2 linked regions of the Pelosinus sp. IPA-1 genome follow. The protein of the gene in region 1 interacts with the protein of each later gene in a pairwise test. Links are inferred from orthologs where the notes say so. Each region holds a gene or a part of one and is shown in the gene's direction. Other genes may lie near its edges. The genes, in order: QSJ81_RS22690 and ribD.

Region 1 (15,536 bases):
CAACAGTAAGGTAACCATTTAAAATTCCTTTATCATAATCTCCATTTTGAAAGTATGGAATCATATAATCATCTTGAATACGCCCTGTCTTCGCATCAGGCAGTGCGCCTTCTAGACCATAACCTACCTCAATACGAGATCGTTTGTCATCCACGACGACTAAGATAAGTACTCCATTATTTAATGTTTTGTCACCAATCCCCCATTTCCGAAGAAGCTCTAAGGAATAATCCTCCAGAGCAGCACCATCTAGGTTTTTTGTCGTGACTACAACAATCTGGGCTTTTGTTTTAGCCGCTAGTTGACTCCCTAAGTTATTGATACGAGCTTTCGTATCAGCACTTACTACACCAGCATAATCCTGAATATAAATACTAGATGTTGGTACTGGTGGTATTTGCGGCTGGGCCCAGGCCACTGCAGCCATCAACAGATATGCCACACATATAATCCAGGCTAGCCTCTTTTTCATAGTCTTCCCTCTCTTATACGAGTAATACTAAACGATCTTCTTAAATAACGTTTAAACGCGAAGAGGCAAAGCCGCTATCGCGGACACAAAGAACACAAAGGAGAATATTATTAACCGCAGAGGCGCAGAGAACACTGAGGGGCTTTAAGAATCCCTAATTACAATTTTTTCTCTGTGGTACTCTATGTCCTCTGTGTTTATTTCTCCCTAAAACTTAACTTGTGGCACTTGTTGAGCACCTTCCGCCTCTTTGAAATATTCCTTTGGGCCAAAGCCTAACTGATCTTCTTAAATAACGTTTAAACACGAAGACGCAAAGCCGCTATCGCGGATACGAAGTACACAAAGGGGAAAATTAGCCGCAGAGGCGCAGAGGACACTGAGGCGATTTATTAAACTATTTATAATCTTTCCCTCTGTGTTTCTCTGTGTCCTCTATGTTCAATTCTCCCTAAAACTTAACTTGTGGTACTTGCTGAGCTCCTTCAGCCGCTTTGAAATATTCTTTGGGACCAAAACCTAACATACCTGCATAAATACTAGAAGGGAAGGTCCGAATTTTAGTATTATACATCTGAACTGAATCGTTATAGTCTTTACGGGCCACTGCTATACGATTCTCTGTTCCAGCCAGTTCATCTGAAAGTTGCCTAAAGTTCTGATCTGCCTTTAAGTTAGGATAGTTTTCTGCAATAACCAGTAATCTAGATAAAGCGCCACCCAATTCATTGTTAGCTTCTGCTTTGGCGGCAGGTCCTTGCCCTCCTGCCAGCTTGGCTCTTGCATCAGCAACTGCTTGAATCGCAGCTTGTTCATGTTTTGCATAACCAGATACGGTGGCTGTTAAATTTGGTATTAAATCAGCACGACGCTGCAATTGATTTTCTACCTGACTCCATTTACCATTCACTGCTTCATTCATACCTACAAGACTGTTATAACCTGAAAATGCTCCTACCACTAGTACTGCAACTAGGGCAAGTACAATCCATATTGTTTTATTCATATTACTTAATCCTCCTTAGAATCGATACTACTTATTATTTTATCCAATTTTAGCGAAAATAGAAAGCAATTATTTTTCCAGTTATCACCGTTGCTGCCTAAAAAAATCATATACGGCTTGCGCCGCGGGGAAAGTCATTGATGGTGCGGCAGCCAATTCTTCTACCGTAGCCCCTTTTATTTTTGGCAGGCTGCCAAAATGATCCCAGAGAGCTTTACGACGTTTGGCGCCAATTCCTGGTACATGATCAAGAACTGACACCATATTCCGCTTGGAGCGCAACGTACGATGATAGGTTACAGCAAATCGATGGGCCTCATCCCGTATGCGCTGCATCAGATAGAGCGCCTGTGAGTGACGAGGTAAAATCAAAGGATCACTCTGACCTTCACAAAAAATATATTCAAATTCTTTTGCTAAACCAATTACAGGAACATCTAGCAAACCAGATCCGCGAATTATGGTAAGAGCCGCACTCAACTGTCCCTTGCCACCATCAATAATGATTAAATCAGGTATTGGTTGATTGGTTGCGCCATAACGCCTACTAACTACCTCCTGCATAGATTTAAAATCATCTGGTTTACCTTCTACTGTGCGTAGCTTATAACGACGATAAGCTTCTTTCTTTGGCATGCCATTTTCAAAAACCACCATAGAGGCAACGGTTTCAGACCCTTGAATATGAGAAATATCAAAGCATTCCATACGTATCGGAGGTGCCTGTAGTCCTAAATATCGTCCAAGATCCGCCATAGCTCCTTCTGTTTGTTCTGAATGGGCTTTGATTTTTCCTTCTTGTTCACTAAGGACAATCGCAGCATTTCCATCAGCCATAGTGACAATATCTTTTTTCGTGCCTCTTTTTGGGATTTCTACAGTTACACGACTGCCTTTTAATTGGCTTAACCAATCCGATAGCAACGCCTGCTCGGGAACATCCATAGGCAGCAATAATTCCTTGGGGATAAAGGTAGACTGGCTGTAATATTGCTTAATAAAAGCAGCTAATACTACATCATCCTCTTCCTGATCACTACCTGCCAGTAAGAAATGATCCCGCCCCACCATTTTGCCACTGCGTATAAAATAAACTTGCACACAAGTTCCTAACGCAGAACGAGCCAGACCAATAGCATCTTGATCCCCTGCGCCGGTAACAATGTTTTGTTTTTCTCTGACTTTTTCTACAGCTGCTAATTGATCCCTGAGTTTTGCAGCTTGTTCAAATTGCAGTTCTTCTGCTGCTAATTCCATCCGTTTTTTTAGACTCTGTACTACAGCATCACTACGACCTTCGAGCAGTAAGCAAACTTCTTTGATCATGCCGTTATAAGTTTCCCTATCTACAAACCCAGCGCAAGGCGCAAGACATCGTTTTATATGATATTCCAAACAAGGGCGTCTGGCATCTAAATTACGACAACTACGCAGAGGAAATAATTTTCTCATTAGTTTAATACTTTCATGGACAGCCCCTGCACTAGTAAAAGGACCAAAATAACGAGCACCATCTTTTTGTACCCTGCGGGTAGCATACAAACGAGGAAAATCTTCATTTGTCGTTACCTTAATATAAGGATAGGTTTTGTCATCTCGCAAACTAATATTGTATTTTGGCCGATGTTTTTTTATTAAATTACATTCAAGAATTAAGGCTTCAATTTCCGAAGCTGTAACAATATATTCTAAATCGGCAATCCGTGAAACCATGGCCTGCACTTTTGGAGAGTGATTGCGACTAGATTGAAAATAGGAACGAACACGATTTTTTAGTACTACCGCTTTGCCAACATAAATAATGTGATCTTGGGCATCCTTCATTAAATAAACACCTGGTTTATCTGGCAAGTGGTTTACTTTTTCTAATAATTCATCATTCATTTTTTACAAAACTCCTTTTGAGAAAAAAATCACATTGCCAAAAACATAAAACTATGAGATAATTGTAACATACTTTTAGCACCTGCTCACAATAAAAATCTAAACTGACCCAATTCCAATATATACCTGAACTTTAATGAGACGTTCAATGTATACATGCATGAAACTCATTGTAGACTTAATTTTTATATACTATAATTAATTTCATTGGTGTTAAGAGCACATTAAACTTTGCTATTTAAATGGGAGGTCAATGCTGATGTTCAAGAGACTACTTATCGCCAATCGTGGTGAAATTGCAGTTAGAATTATTCGAGCCTGCCAGGAACTAGATATTGAAACAGTCGCCGTATATTCAGATGTTGATGCCGATGCTCTCCATGTACAATTGGCTGACCACGCATACAATATCGGGCCTGCAGATGCAATGAAAAGCTATCTAAACATGGATGCGATTATTATGGCTGCCAAAGCATCAAAGGCAGAAGCCATTCACCCGGGATACGGATTTTTATCGGAAAATGCTGATTTTGCTGAAAAGGTTACCAATGCTGGTTTGGTGTTTGTTGGCCCTAGTGCTGAAATCATCCGCCAAGTAGGAAACAAAGATGCAGCCCGAGAAGCCATGAAGGCTGCTGGTCTGCCAATGACAATAGGCAGTGAACCGATTACTAGCAATGAACATGCTTATAAACTTGCCACAGAAATAGGCTATCCTGTTATTTTGAAACCTGTGTCAGGTGGTGGCGGTAAATCTATGTTTGTCGCCAATAACCAGGATGAGTTAGTTAGTGCTTTAAATAAAGTAGATGTGACATATAGCTCTTTTTATTTGGAAACCTATATCTCCGAAGCACGACATATTGAAGTGCAAATTATGGCGGATACCTATGGAAACATTCTTCATGTTGGTGAGCGGGAATGTTCCCTGCAGCGTCGCAACCAAAAAGTTCTTGAAGAATCTCCTTCTAGTGCTTTAACCCCAGAAATGCGTACAAAAGTCGGAGCCATGGCGATTCGTGCCGCAAAAAGCATTTTTTACACCAATTTAGGTACTGTTGAATTTTTATTGGATGTAAAAACAGGTAAGTTCTACTTTATGGAAATTAACCCTCGGATTCAAGTAGAACATGCCGTTACGGAAATGGTCACCGGTATTGATTTGGTACGTCGACAAATTCGTATAGCTGCTGGTGAACCTCTTAACAAAAAGCAAGAAGATATCATTTTTAGCGGTCACGCTATCGAATGCCGAATTAATGCAGAAGATCCCGATATGTGTTTTGCCCCTTCTCCTGGTTATATTGATTTTTACCACGAAGCAGGCGGTCCAAGAGTTCGTGTCGATAGTGGCGTATGTGCTAGCATGACGGTACAACCTCATTATGACTCTATGATTGCCAAAGTCATTGCCCATGGTCGCACTAGAGGGGATGCCATTAAAATTATGCGCAGAGCCTTAGCTGAATTCCGTATTTCTGGCATAAAAACAAATATTAGCTTTCAGCAAGAAGTCTTGAATAACCCTCATTTCTGTAGTGGTAATATCGACACTCAATTTATTTATAAACGCATGACTCCTCGTAAAGAAGAAGAATGCGAAATAGAAAACGAAAATAGAAAATTTTATTCCCAAGAGTAGGCGCTAGCGCCTACTCTTTTTTATTCTTATGGGATAAACTGAGGACGATTTAACCGCAGAGAGCACAGAGGACACAGAACGAAGCAATGAGGGTTTACTATTATCCTCTCTGTGACCTCTGCGCCTCTGCGGTTAATTCTGTTATTCTCGTATTCCTCTTTCTAATATAGGAGCCAAATATTGTCCGGTATAGGACTCCGCAGTTTTTGCGATTTCTTCAGGAGTACCTTTAGCAATAATCGTACCGCCTCGACTGCCACCTTCTGGTCCTAGATCTATTACATAATCCGCAGTTTTTATTACATCAAGATTATGTTCAATTACTACAACGGTATCCCCGCCATCTGCTAAACGCTGAAGCACCGTAAGCAAACGATGAATATCGGCTGTATGAAGACCAGTGGTCGGCTCATCTAAAATATATAACGTCTTACCTGTACTGCGCCTTGCTAGTTCCGTACCCAATTTTATTCGCTGGGCCTCTCCTCCAGATAAGGTGGTGGCAGGCTGCCCCAGCTTAATATAGCCAAGACCAACATCCTGTAAAATTTGTAACTTCCGTTGAATCTTGGGGATGTTTTGAAAGAACTCTACCCCCTCATCAACTACCATATCCAGCACTTGAGAGATACTTTTTCCTTTATATCGTACTTCTAACGTTTCTCTGTTATAACGATCGCCTTTACATACTTCACAAGGAACATAAACATCAGGCAAAAAGTGCATTTCAATTTTGATAATACCATCGCCACGACAAGCTTCACACCGTCCGCCCTTAACATTAAAACTAAAACGCCCAGGCTTATAGCCTCGCATTTTTGCTTCTTGGGTTTGACTAAAAACTTCCCGAATGACATCAAATAATCCTGTATAGGTAGCTGGATTGGAACGAGGCGTACGACCAATTGGTGACTGATCAATATCAATTATTTTGTCAATATTCTCTACGCCACGAATGTCATCATGGGCTCCCGGACGCTGTTTCGAACCAGGATATACCCTCGATGCCAAACCTTTGTATAAAATTTCGTTGACTAAAGTACTCTTACCAGAGCCTGACACTCCTGTCACAGCAGTAAATACGCCTAAAGGAAACTTCACTGTAACTTTCTTTAGATTATTTTCTTTGGCACCTACGACCTCTAGCCACTTGCCGTTGGGTTTACGCCTTACTTTTGGTATGGGAATGTATTTACTTCCATTTAAATATTGTCCAGTAATGGATTCTGAGCAAGCCTTAATCTCGTCGACTGTGCCTTGGACTACTACTTGTCCACCATGGGCACCCGCTGCTGGGCCAATATCAATAATATGATCTGCTGCGTACATCGTGTCTTCATCATGTTCAACGACCAATAAACTGTTACCCACATCTCGCAAATGCCGCAAGGTGGCCAATAGACGATTGTTATCTCGTTGATGCAGCCCAATGCTAGGTTCGTCCAGGATATACAATACCCCAACTAAACCAGAACCAATTTGGGTAGCTAAACGAATTCGCTGTGCTTCACCACCAGATAAGGTGCCTGCTGCCCGATCTAATGTCAAATAATCTAACCCAACATTTAGTAAAAAGCCAAGTCGAGCATTAATTTCTTTGAGAATTTGCTGGGCAATGGTCTTTTCCCTTTCTGTCAGCTCTAAATTACGGAAAAACTCCTGACTTTCCCCAATCGTTGCTGTAGTCACTTCATAAATATTCTTACCACCGACCTTAACGGATAAGGCTTCCGGTTTTAATCTAGCTCCCTTACACTTAGGACAAGGTTTCGTACTCATATATTCTTCAATGTCTTCCCGAGACCAATCGGAAACAGTTTCTCGATATCTACGGTTCAATAAAGGAATTACACCTTCAAAAACAGCGTAATAAGTTTTGCTTTCTCCATACATGTTGTCATATTCAAAATGGAACTTTTCCAGTCCTGAACCTGTCATAATAATTTCTTGTACCTCAGGAGATAAACTTTCCCAAGTATTCGTTAAAGAATAATTATATTTTTCCAAAACAGCTTCCAATTGACACATGAAATAGGAGTTGGTATTTTTACTTAATGGCGCGATGGCCCCATCAAGGAGAGCTTTACTAGGATCTGGAATGATAAGAGATGGATCAACCTCCATATTGTTCCCCAGACCAGTACAATCAGGACAAGCACCAAATGGACTATTAAAAGAAAAGATCCTTGGGGCAATTTCTGGCAGACTAATCCCACATTCGATACAAGCAAAATTTTGGCTAAAGATTTTTTCTTGGTCACCAACGATATCAACATTGACGACACCTTCCCCCAAGGTAAGAGCTGTCTCTAAGGAATCGGCTAAACGCTGGGTAATTCCTTCTCGCACAACGATTCGATCCACTACCACCTCAATGGTGTGCTTTTTGTTTTTTTCTAATTTAATTTCTTCTGCAATATCGCGAATTTCCCCATCGATTCGCACCCTAACATAGCCATTTTTGCGGATATCCTCAAGCACTTTCTGGTGCTCCCCTTTTTTGCCACGTATTACACCGGCAATTAACATGAGGCGAGTTCCCTCCGGTAAGGCAACCAATTGATCCACCATTTGCTGAATTGTCTGTTGGCTAATGGGTTTACCACATTTAGGACAATGAGGCCGTCCTGCCCTTGCAAATAAGAGACGTAAATAATCATAGATTTCCGTTACTGTTCCCACCGTAGAACGAGGATTACGACTGGTCGTTTTTTGGTCAATTGAAATAGCCGGTGATAAACCTTCAATATAATCCACATCCGGCTTGTCCATTTGTCCCAAAAACTGACGAGCATAGGCAGACAGTGACTCTACATACCGTCTTTGCCCCTCAGCATATATCGTATCAAAAGCTAAGGAAGACTTGCCAGACCCACTTAGGCCAGTAATAACCACTAACTCATTACGTGGGATTTCTATATCAATATTTTTCAAATTGTGCTGTCTCGCACCTTTAATAACAATTTTTTCTTTCACTAGAATGTTCCTTTCTGTCACAAAATATTTAATTGAACCACAAAGACACAAAGGACACAAAGATTTTCACTGGGGATTACCACAATACACCCCCTTACAAGATCCTTTGTGTGCCGCAAAGCGGCATTGTGTCTTTGTGGTTCATAATTACTTTTTCTTTTTACTCCTAGGTGGCGACTCTTTTGGTGCTTTGCCAACTCGCCCTTTTAGTTCAACAATCATATCTCGAAGTTCGGCAGCCCGTTCAAACTGGAGTTGCTTAGAGGCAAGGCGCATTTCTTTTTCTAGATTACCAATTAAGTCTAACATTTCCCCTTGGCTCATGTTTCCTAGACGGTCTGTTTTATATATTTCGGGTGTTTCTGCTACCTTAGTTGTTTCAATCAATTCCTTGACTTTCTTTCGGATAGTCATCGGGGTAATGCCGTGTTCCTCGTTATAAGCCTCTTGAATTGCACGGCGACGATTGGTTTCTTCCATTGCTCGTGCCATAGATTTAGTAATCACGTCGGCATACATAATAACTCGTCCATTCACATTACGTGCAGCTCTACCAATGGTCTGAATTAGAGAAGTATCGGAACGCAAAAAGCCTTCTTTATCTGCATCTAATATCGCCACCAAAGTGACTTCCGGCAAATCTAAACCTTCCCGTAAGAGGTTGATGCCAATCAATACATCAAAAACACCAGCCCGCAAATCACGAATAATTTCTCCCCGCTCAATGGTAACAATATCAGAATGTAAATACCGTACACGGATTCCCATCTCTTTTAAAAACTCTGTGAGATTTTCTGCCATCTTTTTAGTTAAGGTAGTTACTAAAACCCTTTCATTGGCAGCAGCTCGTATTTTGATTTCACCTAGCAAATCATCCATCTGACCTTTGATAGGACGTACTTCTACTTCAGGATCGATAAGACCCGTTGGCCGAATGACTTGCTGGGCAACTTGACTAGCCTCCCCTAATTCATAAGCGCTTGGTGTCGCCGATACATAGACAATTTGGTTAATGCGCTCTGTAAACTCTAAAAAGGTAAGAGGCCGATTATCGAAAGCAGAAGGCAAGCGGAAACCATTCTCCACCAGAGAGGCTTTGCGGGCTTTATCTCCTGCATACATAGCCCGAAGCTGGGGAAGCATGACATGAGACTCGTCCACAACAATCATAAAATCCTCAGGAAAATAATCAATGAGTGTATAAGGAGAATCTCCTGGATTACGCCCTGTTAGATGGCGAGAATAATTTTCGATCCCTGAACAATATCCCATTTCTTGCATCATTTCCAAATCATATTTCGTCCGCTGCTCTAGGCGTTGAGCTTCTACCAACTTACCATTCGCCTTAAAAAATGCCAATTGTACTTCTAGTTCTGCCTCAATATCTCTTACTGCCCTGAGCATATTTTCCCTGGAGGTAACATAGTGAGAGGCAGGATAGATGGCAATGTGCTTGCGTTCTGCCATAATTTCGCCTGTTAAGGTATCAATCTCTAAAATCCGTTCAATTTCATCACCAAATAATTCCACTCGGATCGCTCTTTCCCCATAGGCTGCAGGAAAGATTTCTACCACATCGCCCCGTACCCTAAATTTGCCGCGAATAAAATTAATATCATTTCGTTCATATTGAATAGCAACTAATTTACGTAAAATTTCATCGCGGTCTTTTGTTTGTCCTTGCCGTAAAGATAGAACTAGACCATGATATTCATCTGGCGAACCTAAACCATAGATGCAAGATACACTGGCAACTATAATCACATCACGTCGCTCGAATAGGGAACTGGTAGCAGAGTGACGCAATTTATCAATCTCATCATTAATCGAAGCATCTTTCTCAATATAGGTGTCTGTATGAGCAATATATGCTTCTGGTTGGTAATAATCATAATAGCTGACAAAATACTCCACTGCATTGTTAGGAAAAAACTCCTTGAATTCACTGGCTAATTGAGCAGCCAGTGTTTTATTATGAGCAATGACTAAGGTTGGTTTTTGAACCTGTTCAATTAATTTAGCAATAGTGAAGGTCTTTCCTGTGCCTGTTGCCCCAAGAAGCACCTGGGCCTTTTGCCCTTCTAAAATACCCGTTTCCAGGGTACGGATGGCAGAAGGCTGATCTCCTGTCGGCACGAAAGGAGCTTCTACTTTAAAAGGTATGCCTCCCTCATGATAGGTCGTATTCAACTTAGGAACAGTAGCCATAATATCACCAGTCTTTACAAAATATTAATCCACATTATATATATTTTATCTTATCACAGTACATACGTTCGGTCAAAGTGAAATTTAATGACAGTCATAATTCTATTATATAATAATTCTCTTATAATATATATTGTTTTTAAATTACTATATTTACTATTTATTCCTCCACTTTTTTTTCACTTTCTCCCACAACCAAAACTTATCTTCCGTTAACTCTACATAATATAATTCGTTGCCTTCTGGTACTAAAATCACACCTAACATTCGCTGACCTTTGGAGAATTTCACCTTCGTCTCCATTTTTTGACCATCTCTTACCATTTGTATCATAAATTCGTTGGGGACAAGGGAAATAGCCTCTGCCAATTGATCCCTTCTGTTGATCGGCATACCATGTAAGGTTAACAAAATATCACCGGATTTTACCCCTGCCTTTGGTGCTGGAGTATCAATTACCGTATCTAATACCATAAGCCCCTCAGTTGGCGGTACATAACGAGGAATGCCTTCCAATTCTCGTCGACTGTCTAGTTGAATTAGCATTTCATGGCCTAAGAAAGAGACCATCGCCGCCACACCTTGCAGCCATTTATAATGAATGGATAATAAGGCTAATGCCAAGAGTATAGTACTATAAATAGCTAGATGAAAAGCTGATTTCCGGCGACGCCTTTTAGGTGAACTAGCTACCGCAATATCGGTATAGCCTAAAGCAGCGACTACAGGAATCATTGCGTACATCCATATATGTCCTTCGGGCAGACTCATACTGATTGGCAACAAAGGCCACCAGTCAGGCATAGGCAATACTCCTGCCGGAACCTTACTTTCAGGCAATGCAACCGCCGACATCAAAAGCAAAGGCAGTGGCCAAAAATTTTGTAAATTAAAAGCCCCTACTAATTGTCCATTTCTTCGCTTTAAAATAACAGGCATACTGCCATAATATCCACTGATGGCAATTAGTATACTTTCGGTGATATGAAGAACCGCCACTAGCACTAATACCTGAGATACATCTACCGCTGGCCAGCCAATTAATACTTTTGACAAAGCCACTAAACCTCCCGCATAGGCAAAACATAAGAATCGCATATTAATTGCCATTAGTAATATAGCCACCGGCCAAATGTAGGCAAGACCTAATTGATCTACATTAATCCCGACTACCGTTAATAGAAAACTCCCCAACATACCCCCAATACTCCCTAGCAACACAGCTAAGGTCACCTGCTGAGTGAGTGAAAAATTACATATTCCAAACATACGTTTTTGACTTTTTTGCAATTGCCAATATTGATAAGTAACTAGGGCAATAATCACCCAAAAAATAGGTTGAAAAAAAGCTGCTACTACACCACCAATTGCCAGCCGAATCAATTCCTGCCATGGAAACATCATCTCACCTCAAATTTAATAGTATTTGTGGGTAAAACATGGAACCGTTTAACCACAGAGGCGCAGAGAGCACTGAGGGGGCTAATATCTTAAATCTAATCTTTTCTCTGTGTCCTCTGTGCCTCTGCGGTTCAATCCCTTCGTTCCTAACTACATTCAAAAAACTATAAATCTACCATTAGAAAAAAGCGGCTAAGCAAAAGCCCGCCGCTACCTTTCTTTATTTACCCAACTTTTCTTTTACGAATTGTGTGGCTTTGTCTAGTTGTATATCCTTCGTTGCATCTTTTTCCATTTCTACTTTAATATCTGGCTCAATACCAATTCCATTGATGGAACGATCGTTAGGTGTTAGGTATTTTGCAATCGTTAATTTTATCGCACTGCCATCTAATCTAAGTACGGTTTGCACAGAACCCTTGCCATAGGTTTTAGTACCGATCAAGGTACCAGAAGCAGTATCTTGGATGGCTCCTGAAACGATCTCAGAAGCACTCGCACTTCCGCCGTTTACTAGCACTGCCACAGGATATTTTACCGCTTCCAAGTTAGAAGAGTGAGTTTCTCTATGCCCATCTCGGGTAACTACAGAAACAACCGGTCCCTTGGGTACAAATTTACTAGCAACTTTCACACTTTCTTCTAATAATCCTCCAGGATTATCCCGAAGATCTAGAATAATGCCCTGCATACCTTCGGCTTCTAATTCTTGATATTTTTGATTAAAGTCACTTCCTGTGTTTTCATTAAACATAGAAATACGAATGTAACCAATTTTATTAGGCAGCATTTTGCCTGAGACGGTTTTAATTTGAATGTTGGATCGTTGTAAAACAACATCCTTCAGCGGCTCACTTTCATGACGAATTGTGAGTGTGACTTGTGAGCCTTCTGGACCACGGATTTTACCCACGGCTTCATCCAATGCCATATCCTTTGTATCGTTTCCATCAATCTTAATGATTTGATCCCCGCTTTTGATTCCTGCCTTATCACTCGGTGTACCTTCAATCGGCGAAACGACTGTCAAAGTTTTGTCCTTTACCCCAAGAACCATGCCGACCCCACCAAAGGAACCTTCCGTTTCCACCATGAATTCCTTATACATCTTGGGATCCATATAAACGGAATGAGGATCACCCAAAGAGCTAACCATACCTTTCACAGCACCCGCCACCAAGGTATCCGTGTCTACAGGTTCCACATAGCGAGCCTTGACAATCTGCAAGGCCCGAAAGAACTTTAACGTGCTGACGATATCTGCAGAGTTTCCCCTTAGCAGATATAAGAATCCAGCTGTTGTTACAGTGAAGGTAAATACAACCAATAAGATGGCTGCTACAATAATTTTACGACGACTCAATACATACACCCCAATTCGAGAGTTGAATCAACGTTCACCTCTTCGCTAATATACCCTATAAAAACATACATATTAACTATATGCAGAACACGCATTAAATATTCCATAAGGGCACCCACTTTGGGTACCCTTATGGCAAATTATCAACCTTTTATCCGATGACTAAGCTGCTCTAAGACTCTCATGCGGAAGTTAATAGCAGCTAAGTCCCTGGATAAGTGCGACTAAGATCCAGATGGAGTTAAAACTCCATCTAAATCAAGTCTTCTTTATGGCAAATAGTCCATTGGATTCGTTGGTGATCCGTTCTGCCGCACTTCAAAATGCAAATGAGGTCCTGTAGAGTAGCCTGTCGAACCTACTCGGGAAATAACTTCCCCCTTACGTACTCTTTGCCCTTCACTTACTAGCAGCTCCGAATTGTGCCCATATAAAGTAGAAATGCCATTACCATGCTCGATAATTACGGCTTTACCATAGCCACCCATCCAATCTGCATACATAACGACACCACTATCTGCCGCTCTAACCGAATCTCCATAATCAGCACCAATATCAATACCACTATGGTAACGAGATGTCCCAAAAATGGGATGGGTGCGCCAGCCATAGGGTGACGTAATTTCAGTAACATCTGTCGGCCACATCATAGAGCCTGTACCACTGCTAGGCCCTTGCTTCTTATTTTGGTTTCGGCGAATCATATCTTCAATCTTACGTGAAGTTTCTAGGAGTTCCTGGTAGGACTGCTCTGCAGTATCCCGCTCACTGACTGCCGAAGCCAAAACAGCTTCCCGCTCTTTCTTACTAGACTCAATAATCTTTTTCTTTTCTATTGCTACTTGCTTCAATGTTAAAATTGAGGCACGATCACTTTCTAATTCTGACCTCTTCTGTAATACTAGCTCTCGTTCAGCCTTTACTTTGACAATTAACTCAATGTCTTTGTTCATAATTCGTTTCAAAATTTCCATACGAGTTGTAAAATCGCCAAAATCATTTGCACCAAATAGCACATCCAAATAATTTAACTGGCCATTTTGATAAATATCTCGAATACGCTTATTTAAAATCACACCACGTTCCGACAAGCTTTTTTCCGCTTTAGCCAAAACAGCAGAATTTACCTCAATTTTTTCCTCTGTCTCGCTTAACTTCTTTTGGACAGAAAGATAATCACCTTGTGCATTATCTAGTTCCATTTGAACCTTATGCAACTGATCGGAAACACTCTCTACCTTCCGTTTAGCCTGGGCTGATTTCTCCTGTTGCTCCTGCATTTGCTGCTGCACCTGCTGTTGCTGCTCTGCCAATTCATTGGCTAAGGCAGGACCAACAGCTATAATCATCATAACAAGTGCTAAACCTAAGGCCAAATACCGTTTGCTACTAAACATCAAACCCCTCCTGCTTACCCACTATACTTTCATAAATCGACGTAGTGATATGGTGCTGCCAAGAGCCCCTATCACCGTGCCTGTTACCAATAGCACTACACTTATGTTTGTAATAAATGGGTATTGGGGGATTAGCGGTAAAAATGCCAGGGATTCATACACTTGATGTATCAAAACTCCATAGGTTTCATTTAAACACAATACGGCAACCAACGCTCCACCAAACCCTAACATCATACCTTCCAATAAGAAAGGCCAACGAATAAACCAATTTGTGGCACCAACATATTTCATAATACCAATCTCTTTACGCCGAGCAAATACGGTAATACGGATGGTATTGGAAATAATAAATAGCGCAGCTAAAGCTAAAAATAGAATGATAACCAAACCAAAGATTCGCACCATCTTCGTTAACGCAAATAGCTGTTCAACTACTTCTTGACCAAATTTTGCATTTTCTACCCCTTTTAATTGGGTAATGGCTTGAGCCACTGGTTTCACACGATCAGTCCTGTCCACCTTGACCTCAAAGGCGTTTGGCAGTGGGTTTGCCTCGCCAAGGGCATTCAGTAAACTCTGCTGTTCTCCTAAACGCTGTTTGAAGCGTTTCATGGCTTCTTCTTTATCGATAAAGTTCACTTGCACAACACCAGGCAGCTTTGTAATACGAGTTCCCACTTCACGCATCTCGTGCTCACTTAAACCATCCTGCAGATATACAGAAATCTGTACCTGTGACTCTAAGGTAGAAGCCATATTATTCAGATTTAAAACCATTACTAAAAACATACCTAAAATGAGCAGAGACAAGGCCACAGTACTAACCGACGCAAAGCTCATTAAGCCATTTCGCCTAAGAGAAGAGACTGCTTCTCTGATAAAATACTCCATTGTTCTAATCTTCATAACCGTATACCCCTTTCACCTGATCCCGAGCAATACGGCTTTTTTCAATTGCAATAACTCGTTTTTTCATAGCATCAACCACAGTCTTATCATGGGTAGCCATAACAATGGTTGTCCCATCTTTATTAATTCGTTCAAAGATTTTCATAATTTCCCAAGATGTTTCTGGATCTAAGTTTCCTGTTGGCTCATCGGCAATCACTACTACAGGATTATTAACAATGGCTCTTGCAATTGCAATACGCTGCTGCTCACCACCAGACAGTTCACCAGGGAAG
Region 2 (15,593 bases), on another replicon or contig:
TGTTGATAAAAAAATTAGGAAACTTCTTGATGATATGGCACAGACAATGTATAGTGCCGATGGAGTAGGCTTGGCAGCACCCCAAGTAGGTATATCTCTTCGAGTGATCGTGATTGATGTAAATGAAGAGTTAATTGAACTAATAAATCCAGTTATTACGAAAAGTGAAGGCTGTGAACTGGGAAATGAAGGCTGCTTAAGTATACCAGGTGTTTTTGGTGAAGTAGAACGATTTGCGGAAGTCACAGTAACTGGTTTAAACCGTTTTGGGAAAAATATAAGTATTACAGGAACTGGTTTGTTATCTAGAGCCTTACAGCATGAAATTGATCATCTGGATGGCATATTATTTATTGAAAAAGCGCAAACCATTCATAGGGGTAAATAAGATGTCAAATTTACGAGTAGTATTTATGGGGACGCCAGATTTTGCCGTCCCTTGTTTGGATAAATTAATAGCAGATAACTATAATGTTGTTGCAGTAGTAACCCAGCCAGATCGTCCCAAAGGACGGGGGCAGAAGTTAGCTGAATCGCCAGTCAAACAAGCAGCACTAAGTTATGGTTTACCTGTTTTGCAACCAGCTAAAGTAAAAGAGGCTGCGTTTCAAGTTGAATTATCTTTATTAAAACCGGATATTATTATTGTTGTTGCATTTGGCCAATTATTACCTAAAAGTATATTGGATTTACCCTTATTAGGTTGTATTAACGTGCATGCCTCCTTATTGCCTCTTTATCGTGGAGCTGCACCGATTCATTGGTCCGTTATTAAAGGGGATAAATTTACAGGTGTTACTACTATGTATATGGACATTGGAATGGATACTGGTGATATGATACTAAAAGAAGAGGTACCTATTGGAGAAACGGAAACGACCGGAGACATTCATGATAAGTTGAAGTGTGTTGGTGCTAACGTTCTTAGTGAAACAATAAAATTAATTGCGGGTAATAAAGCACCGCGTATGGCACAAAATCATGCATCTGCTACCTATGCTTCTATGTTAAATAGAGAATTAGAACGTATTAAGTGGCAAGAGTCAGCGTTAGATATACATAACTTAGTCAGAGGACTTAATCCTTGGCCCGGTGCTTATTGTTGTTACCGAGGTAAAAACCTAAAGACCTGGCGAACTAGGGTTTATCCGTCTGACGAGATAGTAACTCATCCTGGTAGAATAACAAAGATTACTGCAGATGGTTTTGTAGTAGAAGCAGGGCAGGGAATGCTAGAAGTTTTAGAAATTCAGCCTGACAGTAAAAGGCGTATGAGTGCAAGTGACTTTACTTGTGGTTATGGGCTGCGTGTTGGCGATATATTAGAATAGAAGGTGAATGGTAGTGATTGAGGTGATAGCTCGTCCCAAGAAACGATTGTTTTTGGCACTCATATTGGCTAGTCTGTTTTTAGCCACTCTTTCTACCTATGGATTGTGGATGGTTAGTTTCCCTGGTCTCGCTAATATTAGTACTTTTCTGCCAGTTGTTCTTGGAGTTTTGTTAGGAATGGTTTTATTGGCTATTGGGATTGGGGTTGGCGGCATTATTTTAGCCATCTTAGGTTTTTCTACATTATCTTTGTTTCAAGGGCCAGCTTGGTCTGCAATTAACTTGCTGTTTCCTCTGGCCATCCAAATTGGTAAAATTTTTGATGTAGAAAAAGAAAGAGTAGAACGTTCCTTTATTGAGGTGAGTAATTATTTAATTCATCAGAAACACATTAAAGTTTCACCTGATAAATTATTAATTCTTACACCTCATTGTATTCAGCAAGAATTATGCCAATATAAAGTGACTCATGATATTGCCAATTGTCGTAAATGTGGAGCTTGTCAGGTTGGAGATTTGCTGACCATCTCAGAAAAATATGGGGTACATGTAACAATTTCTACTGGAGGGACATTAGCCCGAAAAGTTATAAAAACCCTTCGTCCCCATGCAGTGCTCGCCATTGCTTGTGAACGAGATTTGACAAGTGGTATTCAGGATGTTTTTCCACTTCCGGTTATTGGTGTGTTAAATGAAAGACCGAATGGACCTTGTTGTAACACACGAATTGATGTTAAACGGGTAGAGGAAGCGGTAAAAGATTTCATTTCTTAATATATAAAGGTGTAAAAGGTGAATATATGGATGCTAGAGAGATTGCGCTAAAGGTTATAAATGATGTAACAAATAATAAAGCTTATGCAAATATAGCTTTGGTAAGGGAGATCAATCGTCATAAAATATCCGATCAAGATCGTCGTTTCGTTACAGAATTAGTATATGGTACGATTAAAGCTGGTAAGACATTAGATTGGATTATAGGTCATTTTGTCACCAGGTCATTAGATAAAGTAGCCCCAATTATTTTGAATATTTTACGTATGGGTATGTATCAAATCTTCTTTTTGTCTAAAGTGCCAGTATCGGCAGCCTGTAATCAGGCAGTAGAACTGACTAAGAAGTATGGACATGCTGGTACTGTTAAATTTGTTAATGCTGTCCTACGTAATGCGGGTCGCGGAACTGATAAGGTGGTATATCCAGATCGGGAGAAGGATATTCTTCGCTTTTTATCTTTAAAGTACTTTCATCCACAATGGATGGTAGCTCGTTGGTTAAAGCGCCTAGGTCCTAAAGCTACTGAAGAATTATGCCAAATTAATAACGTAACACCACTTCTTTCCTTACGCACAAATACTCTAAAAGTTACCCGTGAAGAACTTCTAGATATTTTAGCAAAAGAAGGAGTAAGTGCTGAACCTTCTCGTTGGACCCCAGAAGGTATTGTATGTCATAGTTATCCAGCATTGAACACTTTGAAATCCTTAAACGAAGGGTTATTCCAAATACAAGATGAGAGTTCTATGTTAGTTGCTCATGTCCTCTCTCCCGAACCAGGCGAGTTTATTATTGATGCTTGCGGTGCACCTGGAGGTAAAAGCACCCATATAGCCGCTTTGATGGAAAATAAGGGGCGTGTTTTATCAACTGATATCTATGATCATAAATTAGCACTAACTAACGAGAATGCAAAACGATTAGGTATTAGCATTATTGAAACACAGGCAATTGATGCGACAACCTTAAGCGATAAATACTTAAGGCAAGCGGATCGAGTACTGGTGGATGCACCTTGCTCTGGTCTTGGTGTATTAAGGCGTAAAGCGGATTCACGTTGGCGAAAAACGGAATCTATGTTTAAAGATTTACCTGTCTTACAAAAGGCGATCTTAAAGAGCGCTGCTGCATGCGTAAAAATAGGTGGCACTTTAGTATATAGTACGTGTACAATAGAACCTGAAGAAAACCAAAATATTATTGATAGTTTCTTGTTAGATAATCAGGATTTCACACTTCAGCATGCAGGCCAACTCTTTCCCTCAGAAGAGCATAAGGGTGAAATGGTTCAGTTATGGCCACATATTGATCAGGTAGATGGTTTTTTTATTTCTCGCTTACTACGGGTGAAATAGGTGAATAATAATGAAAATTGATATTTTCGGTATGTTTGTAGATGAAATTGCTCAAGTCATTCACCCTTATGGCTTACCAAAGTATCGGGCCTTGCAAATTGCAAAATGGATGTACCAGTGCGGGGTTTATGATTTTGATAATATGACGAATTTGTCTAAAGATCATAGAGCTCTACTGATGGATAACTTTGTAATTCATACGGTGGCAACACAAGCTGTGCAGCAGTCGTCTGATGGTAAGACAAGTAAATACTTAGTAAGTTTTCATGATGGTTCTGCAGTAGAAACTGTATTAATGCGTCAGCCTTATGGAAATAGTGTATGTGTTTCAACTCAGGTTGGATGTGCCATGGGCTGCGTGTTCTGTGCTTCTACATTAAATGGGGTTACCAGAAATTTATCAGGCGGCGAAATCTTAGCGCAAGTGTTGTATATTAACAGATTGTTGCAGCAAGAACAGGCTGCTGTCAATAATATTGTAATTATGGGCTCTGGAGAACCGTTGGCTAATTATGACAATGTACTTAAATTTATCCGATTGTGTCACGAAGAATATAGTATTCACCTTAGTTATCGCAGTATTACATTATCCACTTCAGGCTTAGTGCCGGAAATGAATCAGTTAGCTAGAGAGGGATTGCCAATAACCTTATCTATTTCTTTGCATGCACCTACTAACGAAATTCGTTCCCAACTAATGCCGATTAATAATCGTTATTCATTACCTGAAGTTATGGATGCAGGCGATTACTACGCTGAGCAAACAGGTAGACGGGTGACTTACGAATATGTATTAATTTCTGATGTTAACGATAAAATCGAGCATGCGGGGCAGTTAGCGGCGCTGATGAAAGGGCGATTGGCTAATGTCAATCTAATACCCGTTAATCCTGTTATGGAACGAGGGTTATTAAGGCCTGATAATAAAAGAATTCAGCAGTTTGAAAAAATCCTTCTCGACAAAAAAATTAATGTTACAGTACGTCGCGAAATGGGTACGGATATACGGGCTGCTTGTGGACAGCTTAGAAATAACGTAGTAAATAATAGCCCAAAAGCAAGGTGATAATGCCTTGCTTTTTCGATTTATTATTTCGATAAGATTTTGAAGATAAAAGTACCTCATTTTGACTATGGTGGTAATATAAAGTATAATAAAATAGATTAAATTGGTGAGGTAATAGTTATGAAGTTTGTTCGAGGCTTGGAGAATATGTTTGAGAAGTATATTGAAGGATTCTTTAATAGTAAATTTTCTAGTGGTTTACAGCCAATAGAAATTGGAAAGCAATTGGTTAGGAGTATGGAGGACGAGAAAACAGTCGGTATTTCAAAAACGTATGTTCCTAATTTATATATGGTTTATTTAAACGATATTGATTATAATCGAATATCTTCTTATAGCCAGTCTATTTCCCAAGAATTGTCTACGCACTTAATGGAGCAGGCGAAACAAAGGAAATATACGATTATAGGTATGCCTATAATTGAGTTTTACCAAGATGAGTCTGTTATTAAGGGGAGTTTTCGTGTAGTAAGTTGCTTTAGCGAGCCCTTGCCTGATGAAAAAAGGGTAGTAAGTGAGAATATAGAACAACAAGAAATATCCGATACTCGTGTATTTGATAAAGTGGAATGTAATATATTAGAACAAGCTTGTTTACATGGGAAATTACGTGTTTTGGAAGGACCTGATGCAGGTGTAAAGATTGAAATGACAACCAACAGGGTGAATATTGGACGTAGGGCTAGTAATGAACTGCCACTTACCGATTTAAATACATCAAGGTTACAGGCCTATGTGATATTTGAAGATGGTAATCATGTGATATATGATGCGAAAAGCCTAAATGGAACTTATGTAAATGATCATCGAATTAGTTGCAAAGAATTAACCCATGGTGATCATATAAAAATAGGTAATACTGTTATTTTATATGAGGTGAATTGAATTGCCGAGCAAGGTATTCATTTTAAATAGCATTGGCGTTATACTACAATATAGTTTATTAGGATTCCTATATTATTTTTTATATAAAGTCATAAAATTAATTTATACTGATTTAAATTTATCCGAGCATGAAAAAGTATCAGTAAAGAATGATCAGAATAAGTTTGATGGCTCTAATGAGGCAAAATTATTGGTAGTTGATAGTGGGCATGTTAATCTAGGGCAAACTAGTTTTTTTTTAGAAGGAACGGTATATCTTGGGCGTAACGAGAATAATGGAATCGTAATTGAGGATTCGTTTATATCATATGAACATGCTAGTATCCATAAAAATCAACAGGGGTATTGGCTGACTGACTTACATAGCACTAATAAAACATATCTTAATGGTCAGCCTATTGTAGAGGCAACCTTGTTGAAAAATGGTGATCTAATTAAAGTTGGATCTGTTACATTTAGTTTTAAGGGGTGAGGGGTATTGCTCGCACATGTAATTTCTGATATTGGTTTGGTTAGAGAGACAAATGAAGATAGTTATTTCTGTAGCCCACCACATTTGTTCATTGTGGCTGATGGTATGGGAGGGCATGTGGCTGGAGAAATTGCAAGCAAACTTGCAGTAAAAACAGTCAATGGTTATATTCAAGAGCATGTAGGGAAGGATAATCTTGAATTGTTACTCAAACAAGCAATAATTCAAGCTAACACCTCCATTTATCAGATGGCTCTATCTAAAGAAGATTTTAGTGGTATGGGGACAACGGTAACGGTCGTATATATTGATGGGAAAAAGCTTCATTGGGGCCATGTCGGTGATAGCCGTATCTATTTATTGCGTAATGGAGAGTTTCGCCAAATAACCAATGACCATTCATTGGTTTGGGAATTAGTGCAAAGCGGTAGTATAACGAGAGAAGACGCGCAGAATCATCCAAAGCGCAATATATTGACTCGTGCGGTTGGTACGAGTTGTTTAATTAGCGTTGATACAGGCACCCTTTCCTTAGAAGCAGGTGATGTTGTATTAATGTGTACGGATGGACTAACTAATATGGTTAGTGAAGAAGAAATCCACAAATTAATTCAAAGAAAAGACTGCGATCCTCGCTCTATTGTAGAACAGTTGGTGATGCAAGCTAAAAATGCGGGTGGATTCGATAATATTACGACTATCTTAATTAAAGAAGAGGATGCATAACTATGACTAACATAGGACAACTTGAGCGCAATTTGCTTGTGGTTGCTGGTATCATTATGTTACATGGTGTAGCAGCTGTTAGCTTGGCTCACGGGGTCATTAATTATATTGCATTAGGAGCTATATGTTCTATCTTTGCTGGGTTTATGCTAGTAAATACTCTCTTGCGTAGAATGGGACATGCTGGTGATCCTCTATTACTCCCGTTAACAGCCCTACTGGTGAGTATTGGATTGACTACTATTTTTAGACTTAGACCAGATCTTTTTTTAGTACAAGTGATTTGGATTGGTGTGGGGTTGAGTGTTTTTTTAGTATCTGTATTTCTTTCTAGGCGACTAGAACAAGTGGCTTATTTTAAATATATTTGTGGATTTATTGGTGTCAGCTTGTTATTAACAGCAATTGTCTTTGGAGTTGATATTGGCGGACATAAAAGCTGGGTAATTATAGGACCAATTCGCTTTCAACCTTCTGAATTTGCAAAGATATTTATTGTATTATTTTTAGCAGCTTATTTAAGTGAAAGAAGAGAATTACTTACTCATGCTACTAGGCATTATGGACCTTTGGTGCTGCCACACCCAAGATTTGTTGCGCCTCTTATTGCAGTATGGGGCATTACAATGCTTATGTTTATATTGCAACGTGACATGGGGGCAGCCCTATTGTATTTTGGTATTGCTATACTCATGGCCTATATGGTTAGTGGGCGATTGAGCTATGTGATCATTGGCTTAGTTTTATTTTTAATTGGCTCAGTCATTTGTTATAAATTATATTCTCATATACAAATTCGTGTTGATATTTGGCTAAATCCGTGGGCTGACCCTAACGGAGGAGCATATCAAATTGTTCAGTCTTTATTTGCTTTGGGCTCTGGGGGGATTATGGGGACTGGTCTTACTTATGGATTTCCTGGTATGATCCCTGAAGTTCATACAGATTTTATCTTTGCTGCTATCGGGGAAGAGATGGGCTTAATGGGGGCAGGTGCGGTTATTATAATATATATTATTTTAATCTATCGTGCCTTTCGTGCATCGTTATTGTCAATTATGCCTTTTAGTATGATGGTAGCTGGCGGATTGGCAGTTTCTATGGCACTCCAGATATTCTTGATTATTGGCGGAGTTATTAAATTTTTTCCTTTAACAGGCATTACTTTACCGTTTATTAGTTATGGGGGGAGTTCTATTGTATCAAATTTCATATTGCTAGGTATGCTGTTTTCCATATCGGAAGTGAGATGTTATGATGCGAAATGACATGAATCATATAGCTGATAATATTCGTAAGGTGGCTTTAGGACTAGTTGGTTTATTGTTGAGTTTACTAATCTATCTGTCTTATATACAAGTTGTAGAGAGTGAATTTTTGGCAACACACCCCTTAAATCGCCGCACGGCTGAAATTGCTCGTATGATTCCATATGGTATGATAGTGGATAGACATGGTGATAAGTTGGCCTATAGTCAAAGAGAGGGAGATGTATTTAAGCGTAAGTATCCCTATGAAGCTATGACAGCACAAGTGGTAGGTTACGATAGTAGCACATATGGTAAGAGTGGTATTGAGGGGACTTTCAATTCCTATTTAACTGGGAATAATAACGCAATGGCTCATTTAGGGGCAATCAGCCATTTATTTGCCAATAAGGCAGGTAATAATGTAGTATTAACCTTGGATGTGAAACTGCAAGAAATTGCTTACAAAGCTCTAGGAAATCATCGAGGAGCCGTAATTGCGATAAATCCTCGTACAGGAGCAATCTTAGCTATGGTGAGTAAGCCTAGTTTTGATCCTAATCAAATTGATCAGGAGTGGAAAAGTATTTCTACGAATGAGAATAGTCCTTTATTAAATCGGGTGACTCAGGGATTGTATCCTCCTGGTTCTACGATTAAGGTTATGATTGCTGAGGCAGCATTAAAAGAGAAGGTAATAGACCTAAATAGAACCATAGATTGTGAAGGTATTTTAAAGATACCACCAGATTATACTTTGCAAGAAAGTCATTTAGAGTCCTATGGTAAGATTAACTTAACTGAAGCATTAGCCGTCTCGTCTAACGTATTTTTTGGCACCATATCTTTAGAATTAGGACGCAGCAAAATGGCGAATGCCTTTGAGCGATTTGGTTTTAAACAACCTGTCAGTCAAGAATTGCAAGAAACTGCTTCTCATTTGCCGAATTTTTCTTCGTTGGGCAACGGAGATTTAGCACAAACGGGCATTGGCCAGGGCAGTTTATTAGTTACACCTTTGCGGATGGCTATGCTAGCAAGTAGTTTCGCTAATAAGGGGGTAATTATGAAGCCATATCTTGTAGATAAGATAACGGATCCTGATGGTACTGTAATTAAATCATATTCTCAGGAAGAATGGCTTACTGTGACTAGCCCTCAACTAGCTGAGGATATTAATAAAATGATGATCAAAGTTGTTGAAAGTGGTACAGGTAAATCAGCTTCTTTACCAGGTATAATAGTAGCTGGTAAAACTGGTACCGCAGAAAACGCTCAGGGGGATTCTCATGCTTGGTTCATTGGTTTCGCACCAGCAAATAATCCGCAAATTGCAATTGCGGTAATTGTTGAAAATGCTGGTTATGGGGGAAGCATTGCAGCGCCAATTGCCCGTCAAGTGTTTAGGGCAGCATTACAATAAGGGGGTGATGGTTCACATGATTAATCGAACTCTTGATAAGAGATATACTGTTTTAGAGCATATTGGTGGCGGTGGAATGGCTGATGTCTATAGGGCACACGATAAACTATTGGATCGCTCTGTAGCAGTTAAAGTTTTACGTTCACAATTTGCAAATGACGAAGAATTTGTGACCCGTTTTAGGCGTGAAGCGCAAGCAGCGGCTCGTTTATCTCATCACAATATTGTAAATATCTATGATGTCGGAAAAGATGAAGATGTACACTATATTGTTATGGAATATATATCAGGTGAAACTCTTAAAGAACGTATTTTACGAGAACCACTGCCTATAGAAATGGCAGTTCGGATTGCCGCAGATATCGCTGAAGCATTAGAACACGCGCATCAGAATAATTTAGTACATTGTGATATAAAACCTCATAACATACTTATGACTCGCGCTGGACGTATAAAAGTGACTGACTTTGGTATTGCAAGAGCAGTAAGCTCAGCTACGATGCATCATACTTCAACAATAATAGGATCAGTACATTACTTTTCTCCTGAACAGGCAAAAGGAACAGTGGTTGGGGCAAAGTCAGATATTTATTCATTAGGTGTTGTTCTTTATGAAATGCTGACGGGAACAGTGCCCTTTAATGGCGAAACGCCAATCAGCATTGCTTTGAAACATTTACAAGAAGAACCGCGTCCTATACGGGAACTAAAACCAGAAGTACCACCTTTGTTGGAGGCTATTGTTCTTAAGGCAATGGCAAAAGATGTAGCGAACCGATTTGACATTAGCGAGATGATTGCTGACTTAAAATCAGTACAAAACTATTTTAGGGATGACCATACGCGCCGTCTGTCAAGAGGCGATTTCCCTACTCAGATACTACCACGCATAGAGGAACCGATTTCTAACAAGGCAAATATGGTTGGAGCCGAACCAGAAAATAATAGTTTAACGAAAAGTAATAAATCCAAGAAGCGAGTATGGGGCTTAATATTGCTATTATTATTTGGCTTTATGATAGGTGCTTTTTTTGCTTTTGGTAAGTTTTGGAGCAATAATGATGTTACCGTTGCAAATGTTGTTGGCAAACAAGTAGAAGTTGCCCGCAGTATTTTAACAGGGCAAAACTTGCGTGTCACAGTATCAGAATCATTTAGTGATAAAGTACCAGCTGGAAACGTCATTTCTCAATATCCAGAGGCAAATACAGTAGTAAAAGAGCAGCGTATGGTTAATCTTGTTATTAGCAAGGGTGGCGAGATTACTATAGTGCCTGATCTTAGAGGACTCAGCCGAAGGGATGCAGAACTGCAAATTAAAAATGCTGGTTTAGTAGTAGGAAGAATTGATGAACAGTTTAACGCTGACGTTCCAGCGGATACAATTATTAATCAGCAGCCACGCCCGCCGGTTCAAGTCAATAAGAATTCTACGGTTGATCTTGTTATAAGTAAAGGTGCTGGTCCACGTAAATTTGCCTTACCTGATTTTCGTGGTACGCCGATAAATACGGTAAACACCCAAATTGAGAGTCTAAAACTAAAAGTGGGTAAAGTAACTGAAGAAGTTAGCGATAAGTATCCAATTGGGACTATTATTGGACAAAATCCTGGTCCATCAGCGGAAATTACAGAAGGTGCTTCGGTAGATTTCACAGTTGCAAAAGGCGGCGGTAGTGCAACTAAAAAAGCCGTTGTGCAAATAACAGTACCTGAAGGGGCCACTCGCCAAGCAGTTCAAGTTGTTTTAACTGATACAAATGGTCGACGTGTTGTTTATGAAAATGTCCATAAGCCTGGTGATAAGGTTGAAAAAACCGTGGATGGTGTAGGCCAAGTTAGAGTACAAGTGTATATTAATGGTGTATTGTTGCAAGAGCAAACAATATAGGAGGCATAGCAAGTGCAGCATGGGGTGATACTAAAAACATATAATAGTTTTTATTATGTGAAAACAAATGACAAGGTGATTATGTGCACTTTGCGAGGACGCTTTAAAAAAGAACGTTTTTCACTTTTAGTAGGCGATGAAGTTGAATATGATATTACTGAAAATGATAAAGGGATAATTGAAAAGATATTACCTCGCCGTAGCATGTTGAAAAGACCAATGATTGCAAATATAGATCAAGTTATTGTTACCTTTGCTGCAGTAAATCCAAATATTAATGCAGTTTTAGTAGATCGATTTCTAGTTTTGGCAGAAATGTCGGACTTAGATATAATCATCTGTATTAATAAAACTGATTTGGCTGATATGCAAGAATTAGAACCTCTTCTTGCATTGTATCGGAGTATTGGTTATAAGGTTATCACATTATCTGCTAAATTGGGACTTGGTATTAGGGAATTGCAAAATGCTCTTTCTGATAAAATTAGCGTATTTGCTGGTCCCTCGGGGGCTGGCAAATCCACGATTTTAAATACAATTGAAGCGGGGCTTACTCTAGTAACAGGTGAAGTTAGTGAAAAAATTGGTCGTGGTAAGCACACGACTCGCTTTGCAGAGCTGTTACCCTTAACTACCGGTGGCTTTGTTGTCGACACGCCCGGTTTTAGTTTTACCGAGTTTGATGATGTGAAAAAAAATGATCTTATGTATTATTTTCCCGAAATAGCAGCGATTGTACAGGAATGCAAGTTTAATACTTGTCTGCATGTGAAAGAACCCCAATGTGCTATAAAACAGGCAGTATTAGAGGGGCGTATTAATGAACAGCGGTATAATTCATATATTGAAATACTATCGGAAATTCAAGAAAAGAAGAAAGGATTTTAAATTATGATTAAAATAGCACCATCAATTCTTTCGGCTGACTTTTCTAAATTAGCTGAAGAAATAGAACGAGTGGAAGTAGCAGGTGCGGATATGCTTCATATTGACATAATGGATGGACATTTTGTACCTAATATTACATTTGGTCCTCCTGTTGTTGCGGCAATTCGCAAAGTATCTAAATTATTTTTCGATGTTCATCTTATGGTAAGCAATCCGCAAGATTTTGTTGAAGCGTTTGCAAAAGCAGGTGCTGATCTCTTAACAGTTCATGTTGAAACAGCCCCTCATTTACATCGAGTATTGCAAACCATCAAAGAGCATGGGCTAAAAGCTGGGGTATCTCTTAACCCCTCTACGCCACTTTCGGTAATTGAAGAAGTGCTTAGTGAAGTAGATATGGTGTTATTAATGACCGTAAATCCTGGATTTGGTGGCCAAAAATTTATACCAAGCATGCTTGATAAAATTACTAGGTTAAAATCTATGATTTCCGAAAGGAATTTAGCTGTGGAGATCCAAGTGGACGGCGGAATTAATGCTGTAACTGCCCGTCAGGTAATAGCTGCTGGTGCTACAATTTTGGTTGCAGGATCTGCTGTATACCAATCAGAAGATATTAAAAAAGCAATTTCTGAAATTAAAGGCACTTGATTATTTTCATGAATACTGGTAACATATACATAATTGAATAAGGAGCCTTTGGGGCAAGGTGAAAAAGAGAAATCTTTTAACTCCTTACCGGCGGTGATTAGCCCGCGAGCCGTATGGCTGATCCGGTGGAATTCCGGAGCCGACAGTATAGTCTGGATGGAAAAAGGTTATTATTAAGTCTTTGATAAGGCTTAATAGCTGTTGCATTTTTCTAATGTTCTATTAGGCTGTTAAAAAGTATTAAACTTTTTTAACAGCCTAATTTTTTTGGAGGGGTCAATTATGGATGAAGAGTATATGAGGCAGGCGCTATTTTTGGCTCAATACGCTACTGGCCGGACAAGTCCAAATCCTATGGTTGGGGCTGTAATTGTGCGGGAAGGACGAGTTGTGGGACAGGGATGGCATAAGCAAGCAGGCACACCCCATGCCGAAATTAATGCATTGCAGCAAGCTGGAGAATTGGCGGAGGGGGCAACTATATATGTTACGCTAGAACCTTGTTCTCACCACGGTAGAACAGGACCATGTGCTGATGCATTAATCTTGGCGGGTATTACGAGAGTAATTGTCGCGATGGCAGATCCAAATCCTTTAGTAGCTGGACAAGGTATTAATAAGTTGCGAAAAGCTGGCATTGAAGTCGTAGAAGGTGTGTTGTCAAGGGAAGCTGCAAAATTAAATGAGGTTTTCATAAAGTGGATTTCCACTAAATTGCCTTTTGTCCATTTGAAAAGTGCAATGTCTTTAGATGGAAAAATTGCTTCTTACACAGGACAATCCCAGTGGATTACAGGGCCTGCTGCGCGAAATCGCGTACATACTTTACGAGATACTTGTGATGCAATTCTGGTGGGGATTGGTACTGTATTAGCCGATAATCCTAGTTTGACAACTCGACTATCGTACCAGGGGAAGAATCCGAATCGAGTGATTGTTGACAGCATGGCACGAACACCTCTGACGGCTAATGTAGTAACAGATGGTTTAGCCAAAACTATCATTGCCGTTACTGATAAGGCGCCAGAGGAAAGAGTCAATGCTTTGCGTGCTTGTGGCGTAGAAGTTTTGGTAGTTGAGAGCAAACAAGATGGTGTTAATTTGCCTTTATTATTTAAAGAATTAGGGAAAAGACAAATTACTAGTTTATTAATTGAAGGTGGAGCTAGTATTAATGCTTCCGTGTTAGAGGACAATCTAGTTGATAAGGTACATTGGTTTATTGCCCCCAAGATTATTGGTGGTAATAGTGCTCCAGGACCAATAGCTGGTCAAGGAATAGCTGATGTTAATAAGGCAATTTTGCTTGAAGATATAGAAACAGAATCTGTTGGGGAAGATATATTAATTAGCGCCTATATGCGCAACCGGGAGGGACGAGATGTTTACCGGACTTGTGGAAGAATTAGGTAAAGTGAAGGCGATTGTCCGTGGTGTTAAATCTGTACGTTTAACAATTCAGGCTAGTAAGGTCATTAGTGACGTTAAATTAGGTGATAGTATTGCTGTAAATGGAACATGTCTTACTGTAGTTGAGTATAATAATACTTGCTTTACTGCTGATGTGATGCCAGAAACAGTTGATAGTACTGCGTTAGCGAGTTTAAAAAACGGAGCAATTGTGAATCTTGAGAGGACTCTTAGCATTGGTGACCGTTTTGGTGGTCATATAGTTAGCGGGCATATTGATGGCATTGGGATGATTCGTGCTAAAGATGTTAATGATAATGCTGTTATCGTAAAAATTGAAGCAGGCCCTGAAGTGATGCGTTATATCGTAAAAAAAGGCTCTATTGCCATTGATGGTATAAGCCTTACAATTGTTGAGTGTGGACAAGATTGGTTTACAGTTTCTCTGATTCCTCATAGTGCATCTGTCACTACATTAGGATTTAAAAAAACTGGAGACACTGTAAATCTAGAAGCAGATGTAATAGGAAAATATGTAGAGAAATTGCTTGGATTGCATTCTTCTGATAAGCAGTCTAAAGCAAGTACTCTTAGTATGAATTTTTTACAGCAAAATGGGTTCACATCGTAAAAATAAGTCGAAATACTTGGAGGTAAAAATGAAATTTAATACTATTTTAGAAGCAATTGAAGATGTAAAAAATGGCAAGATAATTGTGGTAGTAGATGATGAAGATAGGGAAAATGAAGGCGATTTATTAATGGCTGCTGATAAAGTTACCCCTGAAGCCATTAATTTTATGGCGACTTATGGACGTGGACTTATTTGTATGCCAGTTATTGGCTCTAGATTAGACGAGCTTGGCATTGGTGCTATGGTCTGTGAGAATACAGACAATCATTGCACTGCTTTTACCGTGTCTGTTGATGCACATACTGTAACAACAGGAATTTCAGCCCACGAGAGAGCAGAAACGATTAGAACATTGTTGGATCCGAATGCATTACCCGAACATTTTAGAAGGCCTGGTCATATTTTTCCCTTACGCTATGTGGAAGGTGGAGTTTTAAGACGGGCAGGTCATACGGAAGCAGCAGTTGATTTGCCAAAAATGGCAGGGTGTTATCCAGCAGGGGTAATTTGCGAAATTATGAATGAAGATGGCACAATGGCTAGAGTTCCAGATTTGATGGAGTTTGTTACTAAGCATAATTTAAAAATTATTACTATTGCCGAGTTGATAAAATATCGTAAAGCAAATGAAACATTTATTATACGTGGTGCAGAAACAAAAATGCCAACTAAATATGGCAATTTCCGCTTAATTTCCTACGAAAGTAAATTAGATAATCAATGCCACATTGCTTTGGTAAAAGGTGATGTAGCTGGCAAAAAGGATGTAATGGTACGCATACATTCTGAATGCTTAACAGGCGATGCCTTGGGATCATTACGTTGTGATTGTGGGG

The links.
Region 2: the proteins of QSJ81_RS22690 (region 1) and ribD interact in binary tests that used the Escherichia coli proteins (3 or more experiments, as listed by UniProt). The link is inferred for Pelosinus sp. IPA-1 from one-to-one orthologs.

What each region holds. Positions count from the first base shown.
Region 1 is NZ_BSVC01000011.1:86,861-102,396, reverse strand. Bases 2,999-5,812 are described here. They hold QSJ81_RS22690 (acetyl-CoA carboxylase biotin carboxylase subunit), read left to right. Parts: upstream 2,999-3,621; coding sequence 3,622-5,004; downstream 5,005-5,812. Other genes in these bases: uvrA (excinuclease ABC subunit UvrA), read right to left, coding at 5,146-5,812; uvrC (excinuclease ABC subunit UvrC), read right to left, coding at 2,999-3,362. Outside these bases: QSJ81_RS22705 (TPM domain-containing protein), read right to left, coding at 1-472; QSJ81_RS22700 (LemA family protein), read right to left, coding at 924-1,478; more of uvrC, read right to left, coding at 1,563-2,998; more of uvrA, read right to left, coding at 5,813-7,980; excinuclease ABC subunit UvrB, read right to left, coding at 8,128-10,188; QSJ81_RS22675 (serine protease family protein), read right to left, coding at 10,345-11,592; QSJ81_RS22670 (S41 family peptidase), read right to left, coding at 11,810-12,952; QSJ81_RS22665 (murein hydrolase activator EnvC family protein), read right to left, coding at 13,222-14,349; permease-like cell division protein FtsX, read right to left, coding at 14,371-15,258; cell division ATP-binding protein FtsE, read right to left, coding at 15,248-15,536. UniProt on the Escherichia coli protein: This protein is a component of the acetyl coenzyme A carboxylase complex; first, biotin carboxylase catalyzes the carboxylation of the carrier protein and then the transcarboxylase transfers the carboxyl group to form malonyl-CoA.
Region 2 is NZ_BSVC01000004.1:457,627-473,219, reverse strand. The notes cover bases 12,190-15,060. They hold ribD (bifunctional diaminohydroxyphosphoribosylaminopyrimidine deaminase/5-amino-6-(5-phosphoribosylamino)uracil reductase RibD), read left to right. Parts: upstream 12,190-12,995; coding sequence 12,996-14,126; downstream 14,127-15,060. Other genes in these bases: QSJ81_RS12060 (bifunctional 3,4-dihydroxy-2-butanone-4-phosphate synthase/GTP cyclohydrolase II), read left to right, coding at 14,783-15,060; ribE (riboflavin synthase), read left to right, coding at 14,095-14,754; rpe (ribulose-phosphate 3-epimerase), read left to right, coding at 12,190-12,713. In the rest of the region: def (peptide deformylase), read left to right, coding at 1-388; fmt (methionyl-tRNA formyltransferase), read left to right, coding at 390-1,331; QSJ81_RS12125 (DUF116 domain-containing protein), read left to right, coding at 1,345-2,106; 16S rRNA (cytosine(967)-C(5))-methyltransferase RsmB, read left to right, coding at 2,133-3,464; dual-specificity RNA methyltransferase RlmN, read left to right, coding at 3,475-4,530; QSJ81_RS12110 (FHA domain-containing protein), read left to right, coding at 4,651-5,415; QSJ81_RS12105 (FHA domain-containing protein), read left to right, coding at 5,417-5,887; QSJ81_RS12100 (Stp1/IreP family PP2C-type Ser/Thr phosphatase), read left to right, coding at 5,894-6,613; QSJ81_RS12095 (FtsW/RodA/SpoVE family cell cycle protein), read left to right, coding at 6,616-7,881; QSJ81_RS12090 (peptidoglycan D,D-transpeptidase FtsI family protein), read left to right, coding at 7,868-9,283; pknB (Stk1 family PASTA domain-containing Ser/Thr kinase), read left to right, coding at 9,300-11,174; rsgA (ribosome small subunit-dependent GTPase A), read left to right, coding at 11,187-12,062; more of rpe, read left to right, coding at 12,066-12,189; more of QSJ81_RS12060, read left to right, coding at 15,061-15,593. UniProt on the Escherichia coli protein: Converts 2,5-diamino-6-(ribosylamino)-4(3h)-pyrimidinone 5'-phosphate into 5-amino-6-(ribosylamino)-2,4(1h,3h)-pyrimidinedione 5'-phosphate.